One region of the Streptomyces sp. NPDC006332 genome, then DNA from elsewhere that is predicted to be linked to it. Evidence: riboswitches for the same ligand, from Rfam matches in the RefSeq annotation. Region 1 holds a riboswitch; the other holds the start of a gene.

Evidence for each region. A riboswitch is a leader RNA that binds a small molecule or an ion and turns the genes downstream of it on or off. The one in region 1 is predicted to bind cyclic di-AMP.
Region 2: linked by a shared signal. The riboswitch ahead of ABZ027_RS15465 (NlpC/P60 family protein) and the one ahead of ABZ027_RS20910 (C40 family peptidase) in region 1 are both predicted to bind cyclic di-AMP.

What each region holds. Positions count from the first base shown of each region.
Region 1 is NZ_JBEXRA010000022.1:41,459-47,227, forward strand. Features, by position in the region: gene bioB (biotin synthase BioB) at 1-506, opposite strand, end outside; gene ABZ027_RS20890 (8-amino-7-oxononanoate synthase) at 720-1,847, shown strand; gene ABZ027_RS20895 (DUF397 domain-containing protein) at 1,898-2,125, opposite strand; gene ABZ027_RS20900 (helix-turn-helix transcriptional regulator) at 2,135-2,995, opposite strand; gene ABZ027_RS20905 (ATP-binding protein) at 3,209-3,667, shown strand; gene ABZ027_RS20910 (C40 family peptidase) at 3,737-4,210, opposite strand; cyclic di-AMP (ydaO/yuaA leader) riboswitch at 4,215-4,424, opposite strand; gene ABZ027_RS20915 (hypothetical protein) at 4,772-5,077, opposite strand; gene ABZ027_RS20920 (ATP-dependent Clp protease proteolytic subunit) at 5,084-5,719, opposite strand.
Region 2 is NZ_JBEXRA010000014.1:93,155-98,923, reverse strand. Features, by position in the region: gene ABZ027_RS15475 (hypothetical protein) at 267-620, shown strand; gene ABZ027_RS15470 (tellurite resistance/C4-dicarboxylate transporter family protein) at 598-1,656, opposite strand; gene ABZ027_RS15465 (NlpC/P60 family protein) at 1,796-2,977, opposite strand; cyclic di-AMP (ydaO/yuaA leader) riboswitch at 2,985-3,153, opposite strand; gene pcrA (DNA helicase PcrA) at 3,560-5,769, shown strand, end outside.

The DNA.
Region 1 (5,769 bases):
TTCAGGTTGTGGTTGTAGGCGTCGGCGCCCGCCTCGCGCAGCCGCTCCGCCTGACCGTCGGAGAGCAGCCCGAGGCAGGCGCACACCTCGACGCCCTCGTTCTGTTCCTTGATGGTCCTGATCGTGCCCGCGACCCGCTCCACGTCCCGGTCGGTGGGCCCGCGCCCGGACGCCACCAGACACACCCGTTTGGCGCCTCCCGCCAACCCGGCCGCCGCCGCCTCGGAGGCCTGATCAGGCTTGAGCCAGGTGTACTTGAGGATGCCGGCGGTGGAGCCGAGCCGCTGGGAACAGTAGGAGCAGTCCTCCGGGCACAGGCCCGACTTGAGGTTGACGAGGTAGTTCAGTTTCACCCGTCGGCCGAACCAGTGCCGGCGTACCTTGCCGGCCGCGGCCACCACATCGAGCAGGTCGTCGTCGGAAGTGGCGAGGACGGCGAGTGCCTCCTCGCGGCTCGGCACCTCGCGCCGCAGCCCCTTTTCCACCAGCGTGTTCAGCAGGTCCATGAAAGCCGATCCTGTCCTAAGGAGCCGTCCGGGGCCAAGGAGAGTTCGCACAACAGAGGCGCTTGGAGGTGTGGGTATCGCCACATACGGGGTGCCCGGTTGTCCCGCTAGTGTCTGTTCACTGCCTACAAATACTGTCTGCGCGCCGGCCTGCACCGCACTGCCCGGCACCGCACCGCGCTGCCTACACAAGCCAAAAGCCCTGGAGGACCGATGGCGTTCGGCTGGATCGACGAGGAGGCGGGCCGGCGCCGCCGCGCCGGGCTCGTACGGACGCTGCGGCCCCGCCCCGCCGACTCGCCCCTCCTGGACCTCGCGAGCAACGACTACCTGGGCCTGGCCCGTCATCCGGAGGTCACCGAGGGCGCGGCCCGGGCCGCCCGCACCTGGGGCGGCGGCGCGACCGGCTCCCGGCTGGTCACCGGGACCACCGCGCTCCACGCCGAACTGGAACGCGAGCTGGCCGACCACTGCGGCTTCGAGGCGGCCCTCGTCTTCTCCTCGGGCTACGCCGCGAACCTGGCCGCGGTCACCGCGCTGGCCCCGCACGGCTCGCTGATCGTCTCCGACGCGGGCAACCACGCCTCGCTGATCGACGGTTGCCGGCTGGCCCGGGGTGCCACCCAGGTCGTCGGGCACGCGGACCCGGACGCCGTGGCCAAGGCCCTGAGCACGCACGAGGGTCCCGCGGTGGTGGTGTCCGACACGGTCTTCTCGGTGGACGGCGACGCGGCCCCGCTGGCCGCCCTGGCCGCGGCGTGCCGGGAGCGCGGCGCGGGGCTGGTGGTCGACGACGCCCACGGACTCGGCGTCCTGGGCGACGGCGGCCGCGGCGCCCCGCAGGCGGCCGGTCTCGCGGGCGCCGACGACGTCGTCGTGACGGTCACGCTGTCCAAGTCGCTCGGCAGCCAGGGCGGCGCCGTGCTCGGCCCCGCGCGGGTGATCGACCACCTGGTCAACGCGGCCCGGACGTTCATCTTCGACACCGGCCTCGCCCCCGCGGCGACCGGCGCGGCCCTGGCGGCGCTGCGGCTGCTGCGCCGAGAGCCGCACCGGGCGGCGCGGGCACGCGAGGTCGCGGGTGAACTCCACGCACGCCTGACGGCCGCGGGGCTGCGGGCGGTACGCCCGGACGCCGCGGTGGTCTCGGTGCGCGCGCCGTCCCCGGAGACGGCGGTCGGCTGGGCGGCCGACTGCCGTACCGCCGGGCTTGCCGTGGGCTGCTTCCGACCTCCCTCCGTGCCCGACGGCATCTCACGGCTGAGACTGACCGCCCGCGCGGACCTCTCCGCGGGGCAGATCGAACGCGCTGTACGGGTGATCGGCGAGACACGACCATGAGTCGGCGTGACACGGCCGTGCGCCGCGCCCCGATGGACGGGGCGGTCTGATCAGGACTGGATCGCGGCCGTGAATCCCGCCCAGCTCTCGGGGGAGAAGAGCAGCGCGGGTCCGGCAGGGTCCTTGGAGTCGCGTACGGCGAGCAGACCGGCCCAGCGGCCGGTCTTCGGCCGGGCAGTCTCGACGCAGTTGTTCGCTCCGGTGCTGTAACTGCTGCGCAGCCACCGGACGTCGGGCAGATCGGTACTGGAAGGTACGTGCCGAGGCAGTGCGGTCATGGTGCCTCCTTACGCGCCGTCACCTATCGCGGCGATGTAATCCAACGAGTCCTCGGGCGAAAGGGCGTGGAACTGAAGGGCGTTGAAGGCCTCGGTGTAGGCCTGAAGGTCTTCTTTCCGCTCGAGATAGAGGCTACTCGTCAAGTGGTCGAGAACAACCACATCCAGATCAGATGTGCTCGAAAATGAGAAGATAACGAAAGGCCCGGTGACGCCGATGTGTGCTCCGGCCGCGAACGGAAGTACCTGCAACCGCACTTGGGGCAGTCGCGCCGCCTCAAGAAGGCGCTCCAGCTGCCGCTTCATCACCTCGGGGCCGCCGACCTCGCGCCGCAGCACCGCCTCGTCCAGTACGGCGTCCAGCGCCAGCGGCGGTTGCGATCGCAGCACGTCCTGCCTGGCCAACCGCACCTCCACCAGGGCGTCCACCCGCTCCTCGTCCAGCCCGTCGACCGCCGCCCTGGTCACCGCCCGGGCGTACTGCGCCGTCTGCAACAGACCCGGCACCACCGAGGTCTCCAGGGTGCGCATCTCGCTCGCCTGCGACTCCAGGCTGATGAAGTCCCGGTAGGTGGGTGGCAGCACTCCTCGGTACGCGTGCCACCAGTGGTGCCGCCCGGCGCTCTCGTCGGACCCGGCCAACACCAGTAGTAACTCCCGTAGTTGGGCGTCCCGCACCCCGTAGGCGTCCAGCAGTAACCGCACGTCGGCCGGTTTCACCCCACTGGCGCCGGTCTCGATGCGGCTCACCTTCGACTGGTGCCAGCCCACCAACCGGGCCGCCTCACCACTCGTGAGTCCGGTACCGCTGCGCAGGGAACGCAGTTCCGCCCCCAGTTTCCGGCGGCGCACCGCAGGACCGTGCTGCATGGGTTACTCCTTACTCCGACCGAGGCACCCAAATATGCTCTGTCGCCCTAGAGTTCACCGCTTCGAGCGACAGATATATGCATTACTTGGTCGATCGCCTCCCGTGACCGCCGCGGTAATGGCAGTCTGGCGACGAAGCACCAGTCCGGGACCGTACTCGAACCATCCGCTCCGTGTCGGACTGCGGGCCCGTGGGAAAGGGACGACGTCGCCATGGCAGACCATCTGGAAGCATCCGTCACTCTGCCGAGCGTTCCCGCCTCGGTCTCCGCGGCCCGCACCTATGTGCTCACCACCCTGGCGGAGTGGGGACTGGCGACGGACACCGACATCGCCGACACCATCCGGCTGATCGTCTCCGAACTCACCACCAACGCCGTACAGCACACCTTCGGACAGTCACCCACCTTCACGGTGGACATCGAGCTCGACCGAGACGAACACCTGCGCATCGGTGTCACCGACAGCCACCCGCGATTCCCCAAACGACTGCCGGCCGCCGTCCAGCAGGACAACGGCCGGGGCATGGTGATCATCCGGTGGCTGGCCGCCGAGTGCGGCGGCAAACTGAGAGTCAGACCCACCCGAGAGGGCGGCAAGACGGTCTCCATCGAACTGCCGTGGTCCGTTCCGGCCGCGCCGGTATCGGCGGCGGGGCAACAGGAGCCGTAGCGGACCCCTGTCGCGGGACGGACGCGCGGGGCGACGGCGGGTCAGCTCACCGTCGCCCCGCGCGGGAGGTCACTTGACCCGGCCGTACCAGACGCTCTTCGTCCAGATCTTCTGCAGCCGGACGACGTCCCCGGTCTTCGGGGAGTGCCAGAGCTTGCCCTTCCCGGCGTAGATGCCGACGTGGTACACGTTCGAGCCCGAGTGGAAGAAGACCAGGTCTCCCGCCTTGCGGCTCTTGGAGGAGATGTGGCGCGTCTTGTTGTACTGCTGGGCGGCCGTGCGGGGCAGTTTCTTGCCGGCCTTCTTGAACGAGTACATCGTCAGCCCGGAGCAGTCGAACCTCTTCGGCCCGGTCGCCCCGTACTTGTACGGGGAGCCCTTCTTGGAGGCCGCGACCTGTAGTGCCTTCGTCGCCGGGGTGGCTGCCGCGGCGTCGGAGGTGACACCCGGGACCACGATCGAACCGCCGACGGCGGCGATGGCGAAGGCCGAGGCCGTACCGGCCCGGACCATGAGCGACGGGACACGATTGAGCGCAGTCATGCGCAACCCTTCGTCAGCCGCCTGTGAAGGATGACCTGTCGGATTCGGGCTGACAAAGTTGCCCGGCCGCTGACGCGGCTTCACCCCAAGGGCTGCTCGAACCGGCGCCTCCTGTACGGAGACAACCGTTCCGGCGACCCGTCGTGCTTGGGTCCTCCACTCCTGCCGATCCACTCCTGTCGACCGGTCATCCGCGCGGCGGCAGGACTCGGCGCCCGCCCGGATCGCCCCGCCGCTGTGGCGGGGTCTTGTCGTCAGTCAGGGATCTTGACTCACGGATGTCCGAAAAACCCAATGGAACCGGGGGTTTGTGTTGTTACTCACCACTCACCCGTTCGGGTGGACACCCTCCTGTTCGATGAGGTGTCGAGGGGCCCAAGGGGCCCCGGACCAGCAGCGGAACGTCCCATTTCGTCCTCTGACTACGCGCGTTGCGCAATCTGATCGGGCCGATAAATGCAGCCGTGTCTAGTCCGAACAGCGGTACCCCGTTTGGTCCGTTTCGGCTCCGGTCCGGACGCTCGGCGGTGGGTCGGCGCGTCCGGACCGGCTGGGGGAGCGTCAACTGTCGGAGCACGGCGGCACGGTGACGCGTGCCGTGCGGCGCTCCCCGTCCAGCACGCGCAACGCACGCGCCAGCGTGTCGGCGTGCAGTTCGGTCTCGCCCCGACGGTGCATCAGCTCCAGCGCGTCCCGCAGCGCGGCCGCCTTGCCGACCAGTGCCTGCGCGGCACGCAGTCCTCGGTACGTGTCCCCGTGCTGCGCCGGATTGATCCGGCCGAGCAGGTCGACCACGTCGAGGTAACGGTCGATCACCTCACCCTCGGCGCGGGTGAGGGCGGGCAGCGGAGGCAGATCGGGCAGCATCGCGGCTCACCACGCGTCGGGTGCGGGACGCGAGGCCTTGCGGCTCGGGACGAGCCGGTCCACCAGCCCGTACTCCACGGCTTCCTGGGCGGTGAGGATCTTGTCCCGCTCGATGTCCGCGTGCACCTGCTCAGGGGTCCGCCCGGTGTGCCGGACGAGCAGCTCCTCCATGCGGCTGCGTACCCGCGTCAACTCGTCCGCCTGGATGGCCAGATCGCTGGCCTGCCCCTGGACCGGCTCGATGATCGCGGGCTGGTGGATCACCATCCGCGCGCCCGGCAGCGCGGAGCGCTTGCCCGGCGTGCCCGCGGCGAGCAGCACCGCGGCCGACGAGCCGGCCTGGCCCAGGCAGAACGTCTCCACGTCGCACGTGACGTACTGGAGCGTGTCGTAGATCGCCGACATCGCGGTGAACGAGCCGCCGGGGGAGTTGATGTACAGCGAGATGTCCCGGTCCGGGTCCTGGTGTTCGAGGTACATCAACTGGGCCATCACGTCGTTCGCCGAGATGTCGTCGATCGGCGTCCCCAGGAAGACGATCCGCCCCTCCAGGAGCTTCGAGTACGGATCCATCGTCCGGTACCCGGAGCTGGTGCGTTCGGTGAACTCGGGCAGGACATGGCGGGCGGACGGTCGGGTCATCGGAACCCCTCCTTCGGCGTCTGTAAAAAATGTACAGGATGTACGTGACG
Region 2 (5,769 bases), on a different contig from region 1:
GGTCACCTGGAGGTGGACGCTAAACCTGATCGTGACGGGACGGTGACGGGATGTACGGAAGTGCCGCGAGCGGACCGTCTGGTGACCGTATGTGAGCGTGATGCGGGATGGACGCCGTCCACTTCACGCAGAGCGATGACCGAGGTGGGGAAATCAGCGGCCCGGGGGAGTCGCCAGGTGCTATGGGCCGCGTACCCGCGAGATCCGGTGCGGTGGGGAGGGCCGGTGTCAGGTGCCTCCCGCACCCCTGATTAGGCTCCGGCCTCATGGACGTACTCATCCATCTCTTCGTCGGCCTGCACATCATCGGCATCGCCTCGCTGCTCGGCGGCTTCCTCACCCAGATGAAGGCGATGGGCCAGGGCACCGCCCGCTTCGTCCCGGCGATGCTGCACGGCGCCCTGACGATGCTGGTCACCGGCGCCATCCTGGTCGGCCTCAACCAGGCCGACGACCAGCACGTCAACAACATCAAGATAGGCGTGAAGCTGGCCCTGCTGATCGTGATCCTCGGGCTCGTCTATGTGAAGCGGGACGACGAGCGGGTGGACAGGAGCATGTTCGGCCTGGTGGGCGCGCTGACCACGGCGAACATCTTCATCGCGGTGCTGTGGACGTGATCGCCGGGCGGTCGGCGGCGTAGGCCGACCGCACCGCGCCCGCCGCGACGACGGCCCAGACCGCGACCGTGATCCACAGCAGCACCTCTCCGGGCGTCTCGAACGATGGAACGTCGGCGGCGGAGGCGTCGGCGACGGACAGCGCCGCCGCCGCGGTCATACCCATCGGGAACACGGTCGCCCAGCGCCGCACGTCGTAGCGCGGCCGCGGCCACCCCACCTCCGCCACGAGCAGCACGGCGTACCAGGCCAGGTCGAGCACCAGCAGGGCGACCGTCACCGCGCGTAGGACACCGCTGTCGTCGTCGTTCCACAGGTTCAGCCGGGCACTGTCGGCGGCCAGCAGCTTCGCCCCGGCGAGCGCCGAGATGGCCAGCGCCCCGCCCGCGACCCACTGGTCGCCCCGCCCCTCGATCACCTGCCGCAGGTCGAAGTGGGCGAGGGCGAGGCCGTACACGACCAGCCCCAGCCAGAACAGCACGAGCGCGGTGTGCGCGAGCCAGGCCGCCGTCTCGGCCGCGGCGAGCGTCGCGCCGAGCACCGCGAGCCCCTGCGTGGCCACGCAGCTCAGCAACACCGCCCCGGGCATCCGCCGCCGCCAGTGCCGTACGACGAGGACGAGCAGCATCGGCCACAGCAGCGCCGCCAGCGCCAGCAGCGCCTCGGCGAGGAGCTGCCGGCCGAGGTCCGAGAACCGGGTGCCCAGCACGGTGGTGGCGGCGACCGAGGTCAGTGCGCCCGGCGTCCCGGCCTCGGCCACCCAGCCGGTCCGCTCCCGCAGCAGCCCCACGACGAAGTGCGCGGCCAGCCCCAGCCAGCCGACGCAGGCCAGGGCCAGGGTGATCCGGGAGAGCGCCTCGTGACCCGCCAGGTGCAGTCCGACCGACAGGATGCCGGTCGCCATGACGGCGGCTCCAGCCGCCGGGGAGCGCCGCGTCCACCAGGCGCGGAGGAGGGCACGAGGGGAGCGGGTGAAGCGAGGGGAGGGGGAGGCGGGTGAGGGGCTGGAGGAGGCGCTGGGGGAGGGGCCGGCCATGGGGCCGATGCTAGGAAGCGCGACGCCCGTCGCGAGCGGGGCGCGCACGCGGGCGTGGGGAAAACGCGCGGGCGCAGCACACGGAGGGCCACCCCGCGTCGGGGTGGCCCAGTCCGAGGGTGGCTCCTGGTGGGGGCGGTCAGGCCGGTCGTACCACGCTGTGGATCGCCGACTCGCCGTCGTAGTAGATCGACTCCTCGCGGACGTACGCGCCCGGCTTCGGGGCGTGGATCATCATGCCGTTGCCGATGTACATGCCGACGTGGCTGATGTCGTCGTAGAAGAACACCAGGTCACCGGGTTGGGCGGCGGAGAGGGAGACCGTGGTGCCCGCGTTCACCTGGTCGTAGGTGGTGCGCGGGAGGGTGACCCCGGCGGCCTTCCAGGCGGCCTGGGTGAGGCCGGAGCAGTCGTAGGAGCCGGGGCCGGTGGCGCCCCAGACGTACGGCTTGCCGATCTGGGCGCGGGCGAAGGCGAGCGCCTTCTCGGCCTTGGTGGCGTACGTGGCGTCGGGCGCGGCCTCGGACGACGGGGCGGACGGGGACGCGGACGAGGAACCCGTCGAGGAGCCGCTGTCCTGCTGCTGGGCCGCCGCCTCCCGGGCCTTCTGCTCCGCAGCGGCCTGCTGTTGTGCCAGCTCGGCGGCCTTGCGCTCCGCCTCCTGCTGTTTCCTCTCCTCGATCGCGGCGAGCCGCGCCTTCTCCTCGGCGGTCAGCTGCGACAGCAGGGTGCGGGCGTCGGCGAGCTTCTTCTGGACGGTCGACTTGGCCGTCTTCAGGTCGCCTTGCGACTGGGTGAGCTCCTGAAGGCTCTCCGTGGCCTCCCGGCGCTTCTTCATCGTCGCGGACTGCTCGGTGACGTAGTCGTCGACCGCGCCCTTCTCGCGACTGGTCAGCCGGCCCATCAGCTGGGTCTGGTCGAAGTAGTCCTGCGGGGAGTCCGCGAGCAGGAAGGTCGCGGTGTCGGGTGCGGAGGCGCCGGTGCGGTACTGGGCGGCGGCGAAGGAACCCAGCTCCTCCCGCGCCTCGTTGAGCTTCTGGGTGCGCTGGGCGACGTCTTCGAGGAGGGTGTCGACGCGTTTGCGCTGCTTGCCCGTCTTCTCCTTGGCCGCGTTGTAGTTGTCGGTCGCCGACTCCGCCTGGCGGTACAGGTCGTCGACCTTCTGTTCGACCTCTTCGAGGCTGGGTTTGTCGTCTACGGGCGCGGCCTGCGCCGACTGGGACAGCAGGGCGACGGAGGTGAGGGCCGCCGTGGCGAGGGCGGGGGTCCGTATGCCTGCTACGCGCGTACTCGGGGGACGCGACTTGCGGTGCGACGCCAAGGGAGGCGACTCCTTCCACGTTCCGCCTACCGAGTTAGCTGTCGGGTTCGGGCGGGAGCTGCGGAAGGGTTGCCCTACGGCCTTGTCCCACTGGGAGTCGGGCCGATTCACCCCAAGTTCGGTGGGTCCCCGGTTCCGGTCGCGCGGCGGCGCTGCGGATTCGGCGGAGGCCGCGCGGCCCGGCGAGGTTCGCCGGTGGGGGTCGTACGGCCTGTCCGGCACGGTAGCCAACTCGTGTGGCCGCTGTGAAGGTTGATGTTCGATATGCCCGATACATTTTCGTGACCTTCAGTCAGGACGTCGCCGTTTGTGGTGGATTCGGAGAGATCTGTAGTGATCTGCAGTGATCTGCGCGTTCTGGATGATCTGAAAGATCTGTGGTGACTTTTGCGCATTTCTCGCCCTCTCTGCCTGATCGGTCGCGGACCGTGACGGTGCGGACCCGCAGGGTGGGCGGGTCCCGCGGGGTGGGCGGTGTGGCCCGCGGGGAAGATCCTCGGCGTCCGTGCCCGCCGCTGGATTCCCGCGATGTTCTCGGGGTGGCGGCGGGCTGTCAGTGGGGGGTCCTAGACTCGGAGTGCGATGAGCAGCCTCTTTGATGACAGCTTCCTGGCGAACCTCCAGGCCCCTCGCGGGCACGAGGAGGGCCCCCCGCCGCCGCCCGAGGACGACCACGTACCGGAGCCCGTCCCGGACGATCTCTTCGGCGGGAAGTTCGACGTGCCGCCGGACCGGGACACCCACTACCGCGACGGCGCCCCGCGCCCGGCGGTGGACCCGGCCGCGCTCCTGGAGGGGCTGAACGAGAACCAGCGCGAGGCCGTCGTGCACTCCGGTACCCCGCTGCTCATCGTGGCCGGCGCCGGCTCGGGCAAGACCCGTGTGCTCACGCACCGCATCGCGTACCTGCTCGGCGAGCGGAACGTGCATCCGGGCCAGATCCTCGCGATCACCTTCACCAACAAGGCCGCCGGCGAGATGAAGGAGCGCGTCGAGCAGCTCGTCGGCCCGCGCGCGAACGCGATGTGGGTGATGACCTTCCACAGCGCGTGCGTCCGCATCCTGCGCCGGGAGTCGAAGAAGCTGGGCTTCACGTCCTCGTTCTCGATCTACGACGCCGCCGACTCCAAGCGTCTGATGGCCCTGGTCTGCCGTGACCTGGACCTCGACCCCAAGCGCTACCCGCCGAAGTCCTTCAGCGCCAAGATCTCGAACCTGAAGAACGAGCTGATCGACGAGGAGGACTTCGCCGCCCAGGCCGCCGACGGTTTCGAGAAGACCCTCGCCCAGGCCTACGCGATGTACCAGTCGCGGCTGCGGGAGGCGAACGCCCTCGACTTCGACGACCTGATCATGACGACGGTCAACCTGCTGCGCGCCTTCCCGGACGTCGCCGAGCACTACCGCCGCCGCTTCCGGCACGTCCTCGTCGACGAGTACCAGGACACCAACCACGCCCAGTACTCCCTGGTCCGGGAGCTCGTCGGCACCTCCGAGCACCCGGTGGACGTACCGCCCAGCGAGTACGACCTCCAGCCCGCCGAACTGTGCGTGGTGGGTGACGCCGACCAGTCGATCTACGCGTTCCGCGGCGCCACCATCCGCAACATCCTCCAGTTCGAGGAGGACTACCCGGACGCGACGACGATCCTGCTGGAGCAGAACTACCGCTCCACGCAGACGATCCTCACCGCCGCCAACGCGGTCATCGAGCGCAACGAGTCCCGCCGTCCCAAGAACCTGTGGACCAACGCGGGCGCCGGCGCGCGCATCACCGGCTATGTCGCCGACACCGAGCACGACGAGGCGCAGTTCGTCGCCGACGAGATAGACCGCCTCACGGACGCGGGCGACGCGAAGGCCGGCGACGTCGCCGTCTTCTACCGGACCAACGCCCAGTCCCGTGTCTTCGAGGAGATCTTCATCCGGGTCGGCCTGCCCTACAAGGTCGTCGGCGGTGTCCGCTTCTACGAGCGCAAGGAGGTCCGGGACGTCCTGGCCTACCTGCGGGTCCTCGCCAACCCGGAGGACTCGGTACCGCTGCGCCGGGTCCTGAACGTGCCCAAGCGCGGCATCGGCGACCGCGCCGAGGCGATGATCGACGCCCTGTCCCAGCGGGAGAAGATCAGCTTCCCGCAGGCACTGAAGCGGGTCGACGAGGCCTACGGCATGGCCGCGCGCTCCACCAACGCCGTGAAGCGGTTCAACACGCTGATGGAGGACCTCCGTACCGTCGTCGACTCCGGCGCGGGCCCGGCGACCGTCCTGGAGGCGGTGCTCGAACGCACCGGTTACCTCGCCGAGTTGCAGGCCTCCACCGACCCGCAGGACGAGACCCGGATCGAGAACCTCCAGGAACTCGCCGCCGTGGCCCTGGAGTTCGAGCAGGAGACCGCGGAGGGGGAGGCGTCCGGTTCGCTCTCCGACTTCCTGGAGCGGGTGGCCCTGGTCGCCGACTCCGACCAGATCCCCGACGAGGAAGAGGACGGCTCCGGAGTCATCACCCTGATGACCCTGCACACCGCCAAGGGCCTGGAGTTCCCGGTCGTGTTCCTGACCGGCATGGAGGACGGCGTCTTCCCGCACATGCGTGCCCTCGGCCAGACCAAGGAACTGGAGGAGGAGCGCCGCCTGGCGTACGTCGGCATCACCCGCGCCCGGGAACGGCTGTATCTGACCCGGTCGTCGTTGCGGAGCGCGTGGGGGCAGCCGTCGTACAACCCGCCCTCCCGTTTCCTGGAGGAGATCCCGCCGCAGCACGTCGACTGGAAGCGGACCGGTGCCACGTCACC